2 regions of the Clostridium pasteurianum DSM 525 genome follow, and region 2 is predicted to be linked to the other one. Evidence: a T-box and tRNA genes for the amino acid it is inferred to sense, from the RefSeq annotation. Region 2 holds a T-box; the other holds one or more tRNA genes.

Region 1 (9,646 bases), 1.8 Mb from region 2:
TATAATTTTATAACTTATAAGTCCTTGTAGTGTAGTTATTATAGCAAAAATTATAAATGCAGCAAACTTTCCCATTCTCTTTTTAGCTATTGCAAGTCTAGTGACAGATATAGAGAAATAAATTGTCATTAATAAAGCAATAAAGCTTGTTAAAAATAAAATCGCTATATTTAACCATTTAATTTTAATTCCCACCATATCCAATGACATTTGTAAGTTTGGTATATCATAAAGAAAATGCTCCAGCTATACACATAGCTATAACATAGAAAATCGAAGAAATTATAAGCTTGGAACCTAGTATAGAATATCCCCTCTGCGGTAAAGTATAAGTTAAATATCCTTTATCATCATATAAGTCCTGTCCAAATAAATTTATACACCATACTAATAAAGTAACTCCAATGGCCACTCCTATAAAAATTGAGAGCATTACAAGAAGTTCTGGTTCCCAGTTGTTCATTCTGCTGATAAGCCCTAGATTAAGAAGTATTATAAGTAAAATCAATATCCCAAAGGATTTATATTTTCCTACAAGTTCATATTTTATAAGTTTTAACATTATTTAAATACCTCCCTGTATAGTTCATCTATAGATTTACCCTTTTCAATTCTAAGTTCCTCCGCGTTTCCCTGTAATACAATTTTACCTTCTGAAATGAAAGCGACATCATCAAATAATCTCTCAATATCATTTACAAGATGAGTTGTTACAATCATAGAGGAATCTTCTCTGCAGTTGTCAAGTATTGCATTAAGTATCTTTTCTCTTGCCGTAGGATCCACTCCGCCTAAAGGTTCATCCAAAATATATAATTTTGCTTTTCTAGCAAGAGTAAGAGAAAGATTTAATTTTTCCAGCATACCCTTAGAAAGTGTTGTTACTTTATCATTTTCATCTAAGTCCATGAATATTAAAAGTTCTTTACATTTATTCTCATCAAAATCCTTAAACATATCCTTATAAAATTTTACTGCGTGTTTAATTTTCATCCATTTATATAGAAAATTAACATCAGGTAAATATGCAACTACTGATTTTGTATATACTCCCGGATTTTGTCCATCAATTTTTATTTCCCCGGAAGTATGCCTTAAAATTCCTGCTGCAATTTTTATAAAGGTAGTCTTTCCACTGCCGTTGGGCCCCAAAAGACCTACTATTCTTCCAAGAGGTATTTCTAAATTAAAATTATTTAGACCTCTTTTTCTAAAATAAGATTTCGTAAGATCTGATGCTTTAAGTATAGGTTCCATTTTAGCACTTCCCTTCTAATTTTTTACTTAAAATATCAATTATTTCTTCAGGAGTATAACCAAGCTTTGACATACTCTTGATAAAAGTATCTATAAACTCACTAGCCATTTCACTTTTTAGCATTTTTATTTTTTCCTCATCTTCTGTAATATATCTTCCAAGTCCTCTTTGACTATGTGCTACATTCTCTCTTTCAAGTTCTTGATAAGCTCTTTGAACTGTATTAGGATTTACTTTCATTTGTTCAGCCAACTCTCTAACAGATGGAAGTTTTTCTCCTTTTTTTAATTCTTCGGTAATAATTCTCTCTTTTATATAGTTCATTATCTGTATATATATTGGAATATTCTCATCAAATTTCATTTTACCACCTCCAGTTAATTACTGTTATACTTACATAATACACTCAATATAATCATTTGTAAATACTTATTTTATTGGAAATAGGAGAAAATGACGAAATAATGGCATCAAACTGCTAAATGGATATTTTGCTCATTAACAAGTGAAAGCTTTTTACTTGGCTTCGCCTCGGTTAAAAGCGAAAGCATTCACGTAGTGAATAGTAAAGGAGGCTTTTTCTCCGCTATGCTACGAAAAAAGCTTTAGAACTAATAAATTAACATCTTTAAATGGGAATATATGTTTTCGAACCGGTTAGGTGGTTAGGATAACTAACTTCAGTGATAAAATTTTTCAAAATATAACTACACAATTCATTAATTCCGTTGACCTGCCAGCAGGGCCATGTTATTAATAAATCTAATATAACTTGATCTTGTTCTATCTCTAAGTTTAAATTAATTAATGAGTAAGCTGAAACTGTTATCTCACACTTTATAGAAGCTTGGGAGTATTACGGATGTTAGTCATCGGATAGAAACAACTATCTAAATGTTACTACTGAAAATCAATAAAAGTCATTATATTAATGTAATATTATTGCTAATCTACCGGGCTAACCGCCCAAAAATCTTTAATGAACCAAATTCCCATATAAAGTTTGCATCTCTTAATTCTAAATTTTTCTATAGTGTAACGGAAGAAAAATATCCTTTACCTTTGACTTTAGTCAAATCTATCACTTTCAACAAGCGCAGCGTCGTTGAAGCTTTCACCTTTCACGAAGTGGAATCTTTAACTTTTTCACCGCGTAGCCTGGTGAAAAGCTTTCACTTGATAGTGAGTAAAAATCACCATTTAACCAATGAACTAACTTCATAGTTTGTTTCATCTTTCTCCACTATTACTAATTTAAAATTTGCATTAAATTTTTCTTGCTTTTTTATTAGTCTTTGTATATAATAATACATGTTGCCGGGGTGTGGCGCAGATGGGAGCGCGCGTGGTTTGGGACCATGAGGTCGCAGGTTCAATCCCTGTCACCCCGACCAAAGTATTTTAAAGTAGTCTATTTCAAATGAATGGACTACTTTTTTTATTTCATATTATATTTATAAAAATAATGTGTGCTAGCTATCGCTAACTCGTTTAAGAGTTCTGGGAGACGAATGTATTTTGTCGTATAGAAGTTTCTACAAGCAGCAATTCCAAAAGCGCAGCTTATATATGTTTTGCCAGCACCAGAAGCACCTAAGATGACTATATTATGTTTCTCTTGGATATAATTACAGGTAGATAGCTTTGTAATCAATGCTTTGTCAAGTTTCCTATCTGCATGATATTCTATATTTTCGATACATGCATCATTAAAGCTAAATTCAGATTTTCGAATAAGTTTGTTTAGCTTATTATTCTTCCTTCTAGACCATTCTGTATCGATTATAAGCCCAAAACGTTCTTCAAAGGATAGGTCTTTGAAGGAGGAATCAAGTAACTGATTGCGATAGGATTCTGCCATAGCAGTAAGTCTTAATTCATTAAGCTTTGAAACAGTAGATTCATTTATCATTGTGAATTCCTCCCATAGTAATCTGCATCTCTAGTAAATCCAAAATCCTCAGATTCTTTATTTCCATGTATGAGGTCTAAAACCCCCGACTTTAGTTGGGCAGCTTTAGCAAATCCGTAGGATATAGATAAATAACAATACTTTGGTATAATAAAATAGGGTGGTATAGTTGGTATATTATAACAAAGGAAGCCATACAGTGCATAAAATAGAATATCATATAGTATGGGTAACAAAATATAGATATGAGATGTTAAATAAAAGTATGAAAATAAGATTAATAGAATTAATAAAGCAGAGATGTGACGCAAGAAATATAAAAATATTAAAAGGATGTATTGTATAAACTATAACTGTGCCAAATAATAATTAAAAATCTGTCCACTAGTATTTTCCAAACCTTTTATACAAACAATATTTAGGTAATAATATTTTGTATAAGAGGAAGTGCAGAGGGTGATAGATTTGAATCAAAAACAGGATATTATATTAAAACATATTAGAGAAGGTAAATCTCAAAGACAAATAAGTAAAGAAACAGGAATATGTAGAGAGACCATAAGAAAATATGTTAGAGACTACGAAAATAAGCTTATTGAAGTAAATGATGACTTAGGTGAAATAGACAAAATTAATATTATTAATGATATAACATCTAAACCTAAATATATTTCATCTCCAAGAGTTAAAAAGGCTTTAACCGATGAGGTTATAGAAAGGCTTAAACAATTTTTAAGAGAGAATGAACAGAAACGATTAAGTGGATTATCTAAACAGCAGAAGAAAAAAATTGATATGTATGAGGTTTTGCTTGAAGAAGGCTATAATATCAGCTATCCATCTGTGGTAAATGCTGTAAACAGCATAGAAAGGAAAAAACGCGAAGCGTATATACGTCAGGAATACTCTCCAGGAGATATAGTAGAATTTGATTTTGGAGTAGTGAAATTACAAATGAATGATGGCACTATAAAGGAATTTCAATTGGCAGTATTTACGGCAGCTTACAGCAATTATAGATGGGCTAGATTATTTCCAAAACAGAATACAGGATGCTTTTTAGAAGCCCATGCTTCATTCTTTAAACATATTAAAGGTAACCACAGAACAGTTGTTTATGATAATACTAGAGTTGCCGTAGGTAAGTTTGTAGGGCATACAGAAAAAGAACCAACAGATGCTCTTCTAAAGCTGTCGCTATATTATAAATTCAGATTTAGATTTTGCAATGCTTACAGTGGTAATGAAAAAGGGCATGTAGAGAGAAGTGTAGAATTTATACGAAGGAAAGCATTTTCAAGAGAGCATACATTTATATCATTAAATGAAGCTAACGCTTATCTTGATGAAGTGCTAAATAAATTAAATTCAAGAACCTTATCTAATTCAAATAAGTCACCGTTTCAACTATTAGATGATGAACGAGAGTACTTATTACCGGATATGCCTCTATATGAAACAGCTTCTATTTCAGATCTAAGAGTAAATAAATATTCAACGATTATGGTAGATTCCTGTTATTACTCTGTACCAGATGATTATGTAGGCACAATGGTACGATGTAAGATATATACCACTAAAATTTTAGTTTTTTATAATGAAAAAGAAATAGCTACACATGATAAAGTTTATGGTATGAACTTGTGGCATATAGATATTATGCATTATTCTAAAACGCTTTTTAGAAAGCCAAAAGCACTTATTAATAGCACAGCCTTTAATCAAATGGATAATGTGCTAAAAGAAATTTACTCTAAATATTTTAACAGTAATGACCGAGATTTTGTGAAACTTATTGAATTAGTTGGTAACTATGGTCTTGTAACTATTAATAATGCCATCAAAAATCTACAGGAAGTATGCCCAACTAATATAAGTATTGATAAAATTGAATTTATCTGTTCTAGAAAGGATGATCCTAAAATTATATATCTGGAAGATCATGATGATGAAATTATGAATAATTCACTTAATATTTTAAATGAATTTAACAGTCTTCTAAAGCAGTAAAAGATGTTTATTTTGTTTTGGGTATCTTAAAAAAATCCGTTAGGATTGAGTTTACAAGATTATATATGTATAAGGAGAAAAGCATGATTGTTACTAAAAAATATATAAATGACTTAAGAGAACATTCATTTTTAAATATATCGAAAGATATGGAAATTTTTATTCTTGAGAAGTTTGGCAAAGAGCCAGAAGCAGACGAAGAAGGATATGTTTATGAATATACAGAACAAGATATTTATGAACAGATAAGGAAAATACTTAGAGCTAAGTAAGTACTTAATTTTAATCTACTACTTGAAAATATCTTTTTTAACCATATATATTGTGTTTCAAAAAAACATTCAAGGGAGTGACTTTATGGATGCTAAGAATTCATTTATTAGTGATATAAAAACATATGCTAAAATAATGAAGCTGGGAGTTATAAAAAGTGATATTGAACAGTCAATTGAAGATGCTAACACTAATAACCTTAGTTATGAGGAATTCCTATATGGACTTCTTCAAAAGGAATGTGATATAAGAAAGTATAATTTGACTCAAAGCAGAATTAGAACAGCCAGTTTCCCCTATAAAAAATATTTAGAAGATTTATCAATTGAAGATTTACCAGCTGACGCTCAATTGAAGTTAAAGCACCTTAGCGGCTTAAAATTCATAAAGGACGGGCAGAACGTAATTCTTTCTGGAAACTGTGGAACAGGGAAAACACACATTGCTATCGCATTAGGAATAAAGGCATGTTTAGAAGGATATAAAGTATTATTTACAACTGTACCTCTTTTTATTACACAATTAAAAGAATTAAAATCTACTAAAAGTTTAAGAGGATATCAAAATAAACTTTCTAAATATGATTTAGTTATATTAGATGAATTTGGATATATATCTTCTGACAAAGAGGGGGCGGAGCTCCTGTTTACTAATATCTCTTTAAGAGCAGGCCAAAAATCCACAATAATTACAACTAATCTTTCTTTTGACAGGTGGGGTGAAATATTTGGCGATCCTGTGATGACTGCTGCAATGACCGATAGGTTGACTCACAAATCTTACGTTGTTAACATGAATGGAAATTCTTATAGAATGAAAGAAACTAAGGCTTGGTTAGACACTCTTGAAAACTAATTTCCATCTTTTGGTGGAAAGGATTTTAATTATATTTTGGACTGAAAATTATGTATAAAATACACCTTGCTGTTCTATCTTATGCATGGAAAGAATGGCCTTTATAACTATAGTAGTATTAGGACCAATACTCTTTGCCCATGAAATAAATCTTTCTGCATTCCAAGTAATATATTTTTTATGGTCTTCAGGTATGTGTTCTTCAACAGTACTATATTGGCCTTCTCGGCCGTGTAATTTGGGGTGGGAACAAATACGATGATTGTTATAAAAAACTTCAATTATATTACGTGTAATTCGTGCATCTACTTTATGTTTAATATATTCATAAGGAACACTATAGTTCATTTTCTCCACATTTATATGGTAATTAAATTGAACTGTGGCAATTTTCCATGTAGATAATTCATATTGAGTTTTTGGTAACGGAATAAGTGCTAATTTTTCTTCTTCAAGAAAAGTACTTAGCCTGCTTCCAGGCTTCTTTTGGAATGGCTTATTATTGAATTCATATAATTTTGAGCTTATAGCTTCATTCAATTCTCTAAGTGAAAAGAATTTTTGATGACGAAGTGCTACAATAATCCAAGTGGAGATAACACCTACAGTGCCTTCGGCATTAGGCTTATCTTTGGGTTTTCTAACACGAGCTAGAATTACTGCTGTTCCATAATGCTCAGCCATTTCATGATAAGTTTTATTTATAACAGGAGTATACCAAGATGTTCTTTACACACCTGTTTTCAAATTATCCGGAATAAGAATTCTTGTAACTCCACCAAAAAACTTATAGGCATTAATGTGGGCAGTAATCCAACATTCCTGATTTGGGGATGTAAAAGCCTCAACGTAAGCATATTGACTAGATGATAACACGGCAACAAAAATGTAGGCATTGATAATATCACTAGTATTTCTATCAACAATAGGTGATGTTTGGCCTGCCCAATCAACTTCTAATTGCTCACCAGGTTTGCGGTTGATATGCATTGTAGCTTTTGTTACATTGGCATAATCGCGATAATATTTGCAAAATTGAGTATACATAAAAGGGACTTCATTGCTCAACCTGTATGCTTCGCAATACTCATTCCAGAGTAAGCTAAGGGTTACACCACTTTTAGCCATTTCCTTGTGGATATACTCACAGTCTGGAAGTCTTCTTGAAGAAGAGAGAATTCGTTGTGGAAAAAGTTTTTAATCAACTCATCATCTGACATATCTTGAGGTAATGGCCATCCAATTCCACAAGCTTCAGCACGTTTTAAAGTCCTTGATACGGTGTTGCGAGAACACTCGCAACTTAATGCAATACTACGCTGACTAATACCTTGATTATACAATCGTAGTATTTCTCTATATCTGGTCATAATAATATGACCTCCTTTGAATTTATTTACACTAAAAATAGCTTATAAACTCATTATTGACAAAAAATATGTAGGTGAATCACCCAGCGTTAAGGTGGCTCAAATTATTCCGTGAAGGTGGCTCACTTTCAACATATCAAGTGCTCTAACAGAGCATATTATTCACTATTTTGTCAAATTCCACACAATTACCATTGTGTGGAACTCATAATCTTCAATTTTAATAATTTTATAATAATCTCTTATTATTTTTTTAACATTAAAGGAACTACTACTATACATATTAATATCAAAGCTAAAATAATTACTATTATTGCACTTTTCTTTTTAGATATCTTTGCTACTGTAGAAATTCCTATAGCCATTAATACCCATTGCCATATAGTGAATATATCATATGATTTTAATATTGTATTAATATAATTAGGATTAGTTTGTGCTGAAATATTCATCGGTTTTTTACTTATAAGCATATATAAAATTTTTATTATTAAACCTATAACTGTAGCCATATAAGCAGTAGTATAAATTGATACTACCTGTCCATATTTAATTTTGCCTTTTGCTGCTTTTATGAATAACATATATACAAAAGAAGCTATAAATATTGTTATTAGAGCAATTATTATAGTTGTTATTATTATTACTGGTATAGAAGAGATAACACTAGTGGTACTCTTTACTATACTAGCTTGATCAGAACTCATATTTTTAGTTAAATCATCATAGTATTTTTGTAAATACGGTTTAGCCATAATGCTCTGTACTGCCCCATACATAGCAGTTATTATAAGTATTATTAAGAGTTTAAGTGCATAAAATCGTTTTTTATTATATTGAGCAAAAATTTGGATTGGATGGATAAAAAAATTCTTTAATTTTTCAGTAAACGTTATATTTTCAATATTATTTGTATCTTCCATAGAAAATAACCTCCTTAAAATTATCATATATTTAATGTATAGTACTATTGTTATTAATCATTCTTTGTTTTACCATATAAATTATTTCATCATTTGAAAATCTTAAATTTATAATATTATTAATAAAAATTTCAGTAATTTTCTCCAAACTATCAAGTTTTAATTTATTTATTATATAATTATTTGATGTTACAAAATATCCTAATCCTTTTCTTTCTACATAAATAATTTCATCTAATTTAAGTTCATAATAAGCTCTAGAAACAGTATTTATATTGACTCTTAATTCATTGGCCAATTTTCGTATAGACGGAAGCTTTTCGCCTGATTTAAGTTTCCCATTTATTATATTTGATTTTATGTATTCACTAATTTGAATATAAATTGGTATACTTTTATCAAAAATCATAAACGACAACACCTTTTTCTCCTAATATTTTATTTATATATAGCTTTAATTGGATTTAAGTTTGCTGCTTTATACGCTGGAATAATTCCAAAAATTATTCCTACAGTAATAGATGTAATTGAAGATCCTAGTAATGTTCCTATTGTTAAAACAGGTTTAAATGGTAAAAATAATCCTATAATTACAGATATACCATAACCTATACTAATTCCAAGAATTCCACCAAGTACAGTAATAAAAATAGATTCAATTAAAAATTGTAATAATATAGTCTTGGGTTTTGCACCTATGGCACGTCTAATTCCTATTTCTCTGCGTCTTTCTGTAACAGATACATACATTATGTTCATTACTCCAATTCCGCCAACAAATAATGAAATTCCTGATACAATGGCAATGAATAGAGTTAATCCACCTATAATTTTTTCTATAGATTTTGTTATTGCTTGAGGATCAGCCTGAACATATTTTCCTTTTAAATCTGGATGAAGAATTTTTAATTCCTTTTGTATAGATTTAAATACAGAATTTGTATCATATCCTTGCTTAACCTTGATATCTATTGAAGAAATTGATGTATCATTTTCAAAAAGTGTCTTTGCAAAAGGAGGAATATAATCATAAGATGTAATAAGT
Region 2 (9,646 bases):
TAGCAATTGGTCCGAAGATGGAAATTATTTAATTAGACAACAAAATAGTAATATAAATTTATATGATATTAAAAACAATAAAAATAAAGAAATAAAGATAGATAAAAAATATGTTAATATGGGTTCGTTACAAAACTTTTATAGTAGAGATGGAAAGGATATATATTTTATAGGAGAGCAGTATAAAGATAATGATTTAAATAATAGAAGGCAGGGTATATTCAAAGTAAATAGTGAAACTGAGAAAATAGATGAAGTGTTGCTTTTCCCATATGTTAATATTAGTGCAGGTAATTCCATTGAATTACCTCTTATAGGAACAATTAGAAAAGGTAATTTGATTATGAATGGACTATCTTTTGATATTTATGGTATTTTAGATAATGGTAAAAAAATAATATTTGATGGCATATTAAATAATAGCGAGGGTCTGTATGTTTATGATGTAGATACAAGAAAATTTTATAATTTAATAAATCATGTTAACTCAAAAGAAAGTAAATATGCGTTACCATTTTGGATATCACCAGATAAATCTAAGATTATATATAAGAATATAGTAATTAAAAATAATAAGGATCAATGGAATCTATATGCTGCCAAAATCAATGGAAATAATCTTACAGATAGAAAATTACTAGCTGAAAATATAAATACTTTAGGAAACATATATAATGAAGTACAATGGAGTCCAGATAGTAAAAGTATATTATATTTCACTGGAAAAAATCAAACCACTAAAAATGAATTTACTTTCATGGATAAAAATGAAGTAAATATAGTAACCTTTAAATAAACTTTATTATCACTATTGACAAAGTAAATTTTATATTCTATTATTTGAGGTAGTTCAATACTATGATTAAATACAAAGAAGAGGAATAGTAGAAATATAAGTTCTTTAAAAGAGAGGGAATGCTAGCTGAAAAATTCCTTAAGGAGCCCCTTTGAACCTGCCTCTGAGTTCTGCACTGAAATAAGGTATATGAATTTCAACATTCCTTAAAGTAGGCTGTAGCGGTTAAATTCCGTTAAAGATAAGAGTGAGTAGTGTTAATTAATTTATTAATTAGGGTGGTACCGCCGATATAGTCTCGGTCCCTTTGGGGATTTGGGACTTTTTTATTTTTATTGATAATTTTATTAGAAATATTACATAATAATTTATAATTAGGAGGAGAAAACTTTATGTCAAAGAAAAACAATAATAAAAGAGTTGAGCAAATCACTTCTATGGATGAGGATTTTGCACAGTGGTATACAGATATCGTTAAAAAAGCAGAACTTGTAGACTATTCCAGTGTTAAGGGATGTGTTATCCTCAGGCCTTATGCTTATGCCATTTGGGAAAATATACAGAAATATTTAGATGGAAAGTTTAAAGAAAAAGGCCATGAAAATGTATATATGCCACTTCTTATTCCAGAAAGTCTTCTTCAAAAGGAAAAAGACCATGTAGAGGGATTTGCACCAGAAGTAGCTTGGGTTACAAAGGGTGGAAATGATGAGCTTACAGAAAAATTATGTGTTCGTCCAACTTCAGAAACATTGTTCTGTGAGCACTATGCTAAGATAGTTCAATCCTATAAAGATCTGCCAAAGTTATATAATCAGTGGTGTTCTGTAGTAAGATGGGAAAAGACTACGAGACCTTTCCTAAGGACTACAGAATTTTTATGGCAGGAGGGCCATACCATACATGCTACAAAGGAAGAGGCAGAGGCAGAAACCATACAAATGCTTAATATCTATGCGGATTTCTGTGAAAATATGCTTGCTATACCAGTAGTTAAGGGAAGAAAAACTGAAAAGGAAAAGTTTGCAGGAGCAGAAGCTACCTATACTATTGAATCCTTGATGCATGATGGTAAGGCACTTCAGTCAGGAACTTCCCATTTCTTTGGTCAAAATTTTGCAAAGGCCTTTGGAATACAGTTCGCAGATAAGAATGAAAAGCTTGAGTATGTAAATCAGACCTCCTGGGGTATGACTACACGTATAATTGGAGCAATTATCATGGTACATGGGGATGATGAAGGGTTAAAAATGCCTCCAAGAATAGCACCAACTCAAGTTGTAATAGTGCCAATAGCACAGCATAAGGAAGGTGTTATTGAGAAGGCAACTGAATTAAAGGATAGAATAGCTAAGGTAGCCAGAGTTAAAATGGATATAAGTGATAAGACACCAGGATGGAAATTCAGTGAATATGAAATGAAGGGTATTCCAGTAAGACTGGAAGTTGGACCTAAGGATATGGAGAAAAATCAGGTGGTACTAGTAAGACGTGATACTAGAGAAAAAATATTTGTACCAATGGATGAACTTGAAACAAAGATACCAGAACTTTTAGAAGATATACACAAATCAATGCTGGAAGCAGCTACAAAGGCAAGGGAAGAAAAAACCAACATAGCAACTACTATGGAAGAGTTCAATGATATAGTTGAAAATAAAACTGGTTTTGTTAAAGCTATGTGGTGTGGTGATAAAGACTGCGAAGATAAGATAAAGGAAGATACAGGAGCTACTTCAAGGTGTATTCCTTTTGAGCAGGAAGAACTTTCAGATACTTGTGTATGCTGTGGTAAAAAGGCAAAACACATGGTGTATTGGGGAAGAGCATATTAATTAGTATTTTATTAAGTGAGATTTTTAAATCTCACTTAATTTAGTATATAGAAAAATTGAAGCAAGTTCTTAATTCAGGTGGGGATTCTTTTACCCTTAGAACTGCAAATGCATGGCTTACTTGGCGTTGAACTCCTACTTGAAAAAGGGGGAGACTTACGCCAAGTTAGTCAGGTTAAATTTATATTTTTACCTAATCACATAAATAATTATATGTTAAAATATAAAAGAATAGATGATAGATAGGTATGTTGTTTATCAAATAAAAAGAAAAGGGGGAAAAGTACTGCTGGAATTATGGTAGTACTTATAAAGATTATGGATGAAAATACTATATGGTTAATGGAACAAAGAATTAATAGAACTATTGAAAAATTAGAAAAAAATAATATGGAAGGGTACTATGCTAAAGATGAAAAAGAAGCTTTGGATATACTTAAAAGCCTTATAAATAAGGGTGAAAGTGTGGCTGTTGGAGGTTCAGAGACACTTTTTCAAATTGGGGCTATTGATTTTTTAAGAAATGGAGACTTTAATTTTTTAGACAGATATGCAGAAGGATTAACTCGTAAAGAAGTATTAGATATATTTAAAAAGAGTCTTTTAACAGATACTTACATTGTAAGCAGTAATGCTATAACCGAAAATGGAGAACTTTATAATGTAGACGGTAACGGCAATAGGGTAGCAGCAATGCTTTATGGACCAGATAAAGTTATTATAATTGTGGGTAAAAATAAAATAGTTAAAGATGTAGATGAAGCAATTCAGAGGAATAGAGAGTATGCAGCTCCAGCTAATGCAAAGAGATTAAATAGAAAAACTCCCTGTGCAAAGGTTGGATATTGTATGGATTGCAGCAGCGAAGAGAGAATTTGCAATGAATATACATTGATAAAAAGACAAGGTGCTAAAGGAAGAATAAAAGTAATAATTGTAGGAAAAGAATTAGGGTATTAGTTATGAAGGATATTGTTACTTATTCCCTTAATGCAGACCAAATAAATTCTGATAATTATTACAAAGATATAGCTGAATTTGCAGAGGAAGTTATATTAAATGGAAGATCAATCATAGATTCCATAATAATAGATCTAAAGAATTATATTAGTTTAAAAGATATGGAAACTCTAAGAAGTGATGAAGAATACCTACTGGAAATTTTAACATTAGGTACTCTTTGGAAGTTATATAGTGATGATGCAGCTGAATTGTCTGAATTACCTAAAAATATAATGAAAAAACTTGTAGACTTTAGGAAACATGGAGGAAAAGTTAAAGGTGGAGCGGATTTCATAAGAGGAATACTTGCTACTGTATTTTTGTTTCCAAATAATAATTACAAATCAAACATAAAACCATCTCTAAAGACTTTTGAAAAGTTTTTAAAGTGGTTATCCGCTTCAGGAGAATTTGAAGAGGAAGTACAGAGATTTGATATTTTAAAAAAATATTTCTTTGCTTTGTCTGAAGAAAAATTGGAACAGACTTTTTTTAATATAAATTCTTATGCATTATGGTTTAATATAAGAAGTGAAAATTTAATTGGAAAGTACACAGTAAATGTAGAAACATTTCTTAAGGATGAATATCCTAAGCATAAATTCAAAGAAGATGTTATTCTATGTGGAAGACAAAGGATAGAATATCATCTAAATATGACAGGTGCAGAAATAATGAACAGATCTTTTAGAACAGATTTTTTGAAAACTAAGATAAAAAAACTACTTCTACCTGTATGTATGAGATATAATAACGAAAAAAATTGTAAAGCACAATATACAGAGGATGGATATACTTGTAAAGATTGTATTGAAAATTGTAAAGTTAATAAGCTTTCTAAGATGGGGAAAAAATATGGATTTGAAGTATTGATAATCCCCCACGGTTCTTCAGTATTTAAGGAAAAAAAGATTTCTTATGGTGAGATAGGAATTGTTGGAGTTGCCTGTGTTCTTAATTTAATGAGTGGTGGATGGAAGGCAAGAAGGTTTAATCTAGTTCCTCAATGTGTAATTTTAGATTATTGTGGTTGCAAAAAGCATTGGAGTAATAAGGGAATTGTAACAGATATCAATATAAATCAATTGAAGCAAGTTCTTAATTCAGGTGGGGATTCTTTTACCTCATCTGAATTTTAGAACTGCGAATGCATGGCTTACTTGGCGTTGAACTCCCACTTGAAGAAAAAAGTAGAGAACCCAAATTTTAATTTGGTGTGAATCACTTTCACAGAGTGCGTTGGAGACTTACGCCAAGTTAGTCAGGTTAAAAAAGATAATGAATATTAATATGAGTTTATAGTTTCTCAAATGAGTATTTTGAGAAACATTTTTTTGTCGGATTATTAATTATTAATTAATAATTTTTATTGATAATTTTAAATAAATACAGTATAATTAAAAACATTACCATATAAATTACATATATTGTATGTGACCGTATGTATCATAAGATTTTTTACATATGCTTGTAGAATTTCAAAGAATAAAATTATATAATATGGAAGGAGCGATTTTATGAGTGTGAAAAAGAAAATAATAATTACTTTTTCAGTAATACTGTTATTATTTTCATCAATAATAGCTTTAGTTGTTTATAGTAAGATTAATACTATTATTTATAACAATTATACTAAAGATATTAAATCAAGTGCAGAACTTGGATATTCCTATTTAGATTCGAAGTACACAGGAGATTGGTACATAAAAGATAACAAACTATATAAGGGAAATACCTTAATAAATGATAATTTTAATGTATTAGACGGCATAAAAAATACTACAGGTTTTTATGTTACTATATTTATGAATGATACTAGAATTTCTACAAATGTTTTAGATAGTAATGGAAAGAGAGCTACAGGTACAAGAGCAGCAGATGAAGTTATTGATAAAGTTTTAAATGATGGTCAAGAGTATATTGGAGAGGCAAAAGTTGTTGGACAAGACTCTATAACTTATTATAAACCAATAGTTGATGCAAAGGGTAAAATAATAGGTATGTGGTTTATGGGTTCTAATAAAACTACAGCTAATAATGAAATAATTTCAATAATGATTTTTGTTACTAGTATTATAATGATCATGCTTATAATAGGCATAGGGGTTTCTTATCTATTTGGCGATACAATAGTCAAAGCTATCAATGCAGTGAAAGAAAATTTGACTAATATGTCAAAAGGAGATTTTAGTAAGGAAATATCTAAAAAATATCTTATATTAAAGGATGAAATTGGGGACATGGCCAGGGCCTCTTTAAAATTGACCCAGGATATGAGAGGAATAATTGAGATTATAACTAAAGAATCTGCTAGTATAGATAGAGTTTTAAATTTATCACAAAATAGTATTAAAAATTTAAATGAGAGTATAGAAGATGTTTCTGCAACTACACAGCAATTGTCAGCAGGAATGCAGCAGACCGCTGCATCTATGGAAGAAATGAATGCAACTTCACAGGAAATAGAAAGCTCTGTAGCACTTGTAGCACAGAAGTCTAAAGAAGGCCATGAATCAGCAAAGGAAATAAATAAAAAATCCAGTGAATTAAGTACTGTATTCAGTGAATCTGCTAAAAATACTAATGATGTGTACTCTGCCAATGAAAATAAATTAAAGATTGCCATTGAAAGGTCAAAATCTATTGAAAAAATTAAGGAATTATCAGAAGCTATACTTTCAATTTCTGATCAAACAAATCTGTTAGCTCTAAATGCGGCTATAGAGGCAGCAAGAGTAGGGGAATCTGGAAAAGGTTTTGCGGTGGTAGCAGAAGAAATAAGACATCTGGCGGAAAATTCAAAAACTACAGTTATTGAAATACAAAAAGTTACAACTACAGTATTGGATTGTGTTGATAATTTGGTAAACAGTTCTAAGGAATTATTAGAGTTTGTGGATAATCAAATTGTAAATGATTATAAAATGTTCGTTGATAGTGGAGAGAAGTATAGTGCTGATTCAGATCATATAGATAATATTATAACAGAAGTAAGCAATTCAACAGAGGCTTTATATATGTCCATAGAAAATGTATCAAAAGCTATAAATCAAGTAACTATAGCAACTAATGAGGGGGCAGAGGGTATTACTAATATTGCTGAAAAGTCAATTAAAGTATCTGAAAATGCAGATACAGTGGAAAAATTTATGGATAATGCCAAAGAAAGTTCAGATAAGCTAAAGAAGTATGTATCTCAGTTTAAAATTGCATAGAACTTAATAAAAGTTTGTATTAACACATAAAGATATAAAAAGTAGTTATAGAAAAAAGGTCGTATACTATTGGTTTTAATATACGGCCTTTTTATTTTACATTAAAATATTTTAATGTAAAATTATCAATTATTTAACCTCTGTAACTTCGTTATAGTTCACTTTAAAATTTTCACCCTTTTTCATTGCAATATGGCCAGAAGCATATTCTTTACCATCTACAGTAAGTCTTACTTCATTTACATTGAAATAATCACCCAAAGTGTTTACAACACTAGTTAGTATTCCACTTTCCATAGAACTTCCAGCATTCATTTTAGTAATAAATTCCTTTGAAAAATCTACGTATACAACTTTTTCAGAATCATTCAAATATAGTTTGTTTATTTTAGTGTTATTGCTCATTAAAGGCTTAGCATCAGTTATTGAAGTTTTTCTAAAATTAGTTTGAAAGATATTTTTTATATCATCATTAGTTTTCAAATTTACTGTACTTTTTTTAGACATAATTGCTACATCTGTATCTGTCATCTTTGGATAATAAAATTTTATAGTTTGGGTTACAGCGGAATCATTAATAATACCTTTTAAAGATGTAGTAACTGTAGAACCTTCAGAAGTAAATACAGTTTTTACAAGACCAGTATTAAGTGCATAATAGTCTTTAGTAGTAGAGTTATTTCCAGAGGTAGTAACTTCTAAAGCTTTATATTTACCAGAAGGAGTATCTACAGAGGCATCAGTACTTGTTATGGATCTTTTTCTTCCATCAGGGAGAGACCAGCTAGTACCTTTTTGTAAAGGTTCTTTTAGAAGAATTTCCTTAGTATTACTTTGTAAAGAAGTTAGATCATCTCTATAATAGAATTCACCTCTGGAATATACTAGTGTAAGCTGTCCATTTTCATATTGAAGAACTTGTCCTAGAGTAGTTCCGGCATTTATGTTTCTAAGCTGAATTTTGTTGCTTTTTATAAAATCTACATAAACTTCTTTAGAGGCAAATTCATTTCCAGTTCCTTCATAACTTAATCTTAAATCTTTCTTAAAAGGATAATAGTTTTTTATAGTATATTTATTTGAGATATTATTACTAGCATTATTATCAGATGTTGTGATATTATTTGTATTCACTTTATTTTCACTGCTGTTTTTAGTAGTATTATTTATATTTGAGTTATTAGTATTATTAGCTGCTTTACTGCAACTGGTTAATAAGATTACTGAAACAATGAAAAAAGTGCAAAATTTAAAAGCAGTTTTATATACTTTCATCTAAATCCCCTCCAATTTACATTTTGTTGTAGTTTTATTATAACATAATATAAATGTATAGGAAAATTAATAAAATATAGTCATTTTATTTTAAATGGGGCATAATTAATCTTAGAATATTCTCTATAAGTTCTAACTGGATCTCATCACATTTACCAAGTAAATCTATTAAATTTTTATTACATATTTTTTTAGAATTATTGCTATTTGTAATGTAATCATTAAGATTTTCTTTAAAAAGACCATTAGTGTTATCCATAGTTTTACCAAATAACAGATAGTCTGTGGATATATGTAAAGTTCTTGATATATTTGCTAAAGCATTAATACTCATTTGTCTTTCACCACGTTCAAGTTGTCCAATATAAAGGGGAGAAAGATCTACTAATTCTGCAAACTTTTCTCTTGTTATTTTAAGTTTTTCTCGTTCTATACGTAATCTATATCCAATTTTTTCAGCATTTATATAGTTTGATTTGTTATTCAATTTAGATCACTCCTTAAAATAACTTTATACATAAATATTAGTTATATAAACGGGCTGATAGTAATGAAAAAATATTTGCTAATAGCATATATTTGTTGTAAAATTGTATATATAAAGTTTTATTTTGGTGAATATTAGTATTTTATAGGAGAATTATTGAAGAACTTATATAAAAATAGATTAAAATTGGAGTGTTAAATATGCTGAAAGATAAAATTTCTATATTAAGAGAAAAATTGCATTTGTTAATTTTAGAAGAGGCCGATTATGAAGAAATATTAAAGTTAAGTCAAGAATTAGATGAAATAATAGTAGAATTTATTTATGAAAAATTAGAAAAGACATCTTCGGAAGAATAAACCATAAAATGTTATTTTTTTATAATATTCTGCTAAAAATTCTTTGGTATTTTATAACATATCCTTTAAACTTTTAAAAATATAAAAAATACGTTAACTAGATAAATGTTAACGTATTTTCAGTATGGTAATAAACCCCATTACAGTATTATTACTTTATTTTCAAAAAGTTCAATACAACATTTTTAATGTCTTTTTTATCACAAACAGTGTTGTGGATTTGTGGTCTAGTATCAATATCCTTAATTCCTGCTGGGATAGGATAATTTCCTATTTTACTAAGTTCCTTTATTAGTTCGAATTCATTTACGCCATCATATTTTTTATCTATGGAACTCATAACAGACTTAGGGAATTTAAAAGGACTTGCAGTAGATAATATTACTGTTTTTGTAGCATCCTTAGTATCCTCTTCATATTTTTTATATACTGAGTAGGCAACAGCAGTATGAGTATCTATTGCTTCTTTATAATCTCTGTAAAGATCAGTAATCACATAGCAAGTTTCTTCTTCAGAAGCATAGCCTGCATAGAAGTCCTGAAGCTTATTTTTCATATCCTCATCTATAGAATATTCACCTTTAGTTGATAGAGATTCCATTAGGGATTTTACTTTTTCTGGATTTTCTCCACTTACAAAATATAATAATCTCTCTAGATTACTTGAAACTAATATA

What was found. A T-box is a leader RNA that pairs with one kind of tRNA and senses whether it is charged. The one in region 2 lies ahead of proS (proline--tRNA ligase), so its partner is inferred to be a tRNA-Pro.
Region 1: it has a tRNA-Pro gene. The T-box ahead of proS (proline--tRNA ligase) is inferred to sense a tRNA for this amino acid. The anticodon was not compared.

What each region holds. Positions count from the first base shown of each region.
Region 1 is NZ_CP009268.1:4,021,300-4,030,945, forward strand. It holds gene CLPA_RS18305 (hypothetical protein) at 1-210, opposite strand, end outside; gene CLPA_RS18310 (hypothetical protein) at 227-562, opposite strand; gene CLPA_RS18315 (ABC transporter ATP-binding protein) at 562-1,257, opposite strand; gene CLPA_RS18320 (GntR family transcriptional regulator) at 1,259-1,621, opposite strand; tRNA gene CLPA_RS18325 (tRNA-Pro) at 2,577-2,652, shown strand; gene CLPA_RS18330 (ATP-binding protein) at 2,697-3,170, opposite strand; gene CLPA_RS18335 (transposase) at 3,370-3,516, shown strand; gene istA (IS21 family transposase) at 3,627-5,180, shown strand; gene CLPA_RS18345 (hypothetical protein) at 5,264-5,452, shown strand; gene istB (IS21-like element helper ATPase IstB) at 5,538-6,308, shown strand; gene CLPA_RS21785 (Mu transposase domain-containing protein) at 6,357-6,992, opposite strand; gene CLPA_RS21790 (hypothetical protein) at 7,038-7,436, opposite strand; gene CLPA_RS21795 (helix-turn-helix domain-containing protein) at 7,418-7,678, opposite strand; gene CLPA_RS18365 (Yip1 family protein) at 7,924-8,601, opposite strand; gene CLPA_RS18370 (GntR family transcriptional regulator) at 8,633-9,010, opposite strand; gene CLPA_RS18375 (ABC transporter permease) at 9,040-9,646, opposite strand, start outside.
Region 2 is NZ_CP009268.1:1,483,008-1,492,653, forward strand. It holds gene CLPA_RS06760 (TolB family protein) at 1-796, shown strand, start outside; T-box leader at 863-1,106, shown strand; gene proS (proline--tRNA ligase) at 1,189-2,631, shown strand; gene CLPA_RS06770 (lactate utilization protein) at 2,950-3,591, shown strand; gene CLPA_RS06775 (DUF116 domain-containing protein) at 3,594-4,772, shown strand; gene CLPA_RS06780 (methyl-accepting chemotaxis protein) at 5,151-6,848, shown strand; gene CLPA_RS06785 (GerMN domain-containing protein) at 6,978-8,123, opposite strand; gene CLPA_RS06790 (helix-turn-helix domain-containing protein) at 8,209-8,610, opposite strand; gene CLPA_RS20405 (Spo0E family sporulation regulatory protein-aspartic acid phosphatase) at 8,811-8,969, shown strand; gene thrC (threonine synthase) at 9,121-9,646, opposite strand, start outside.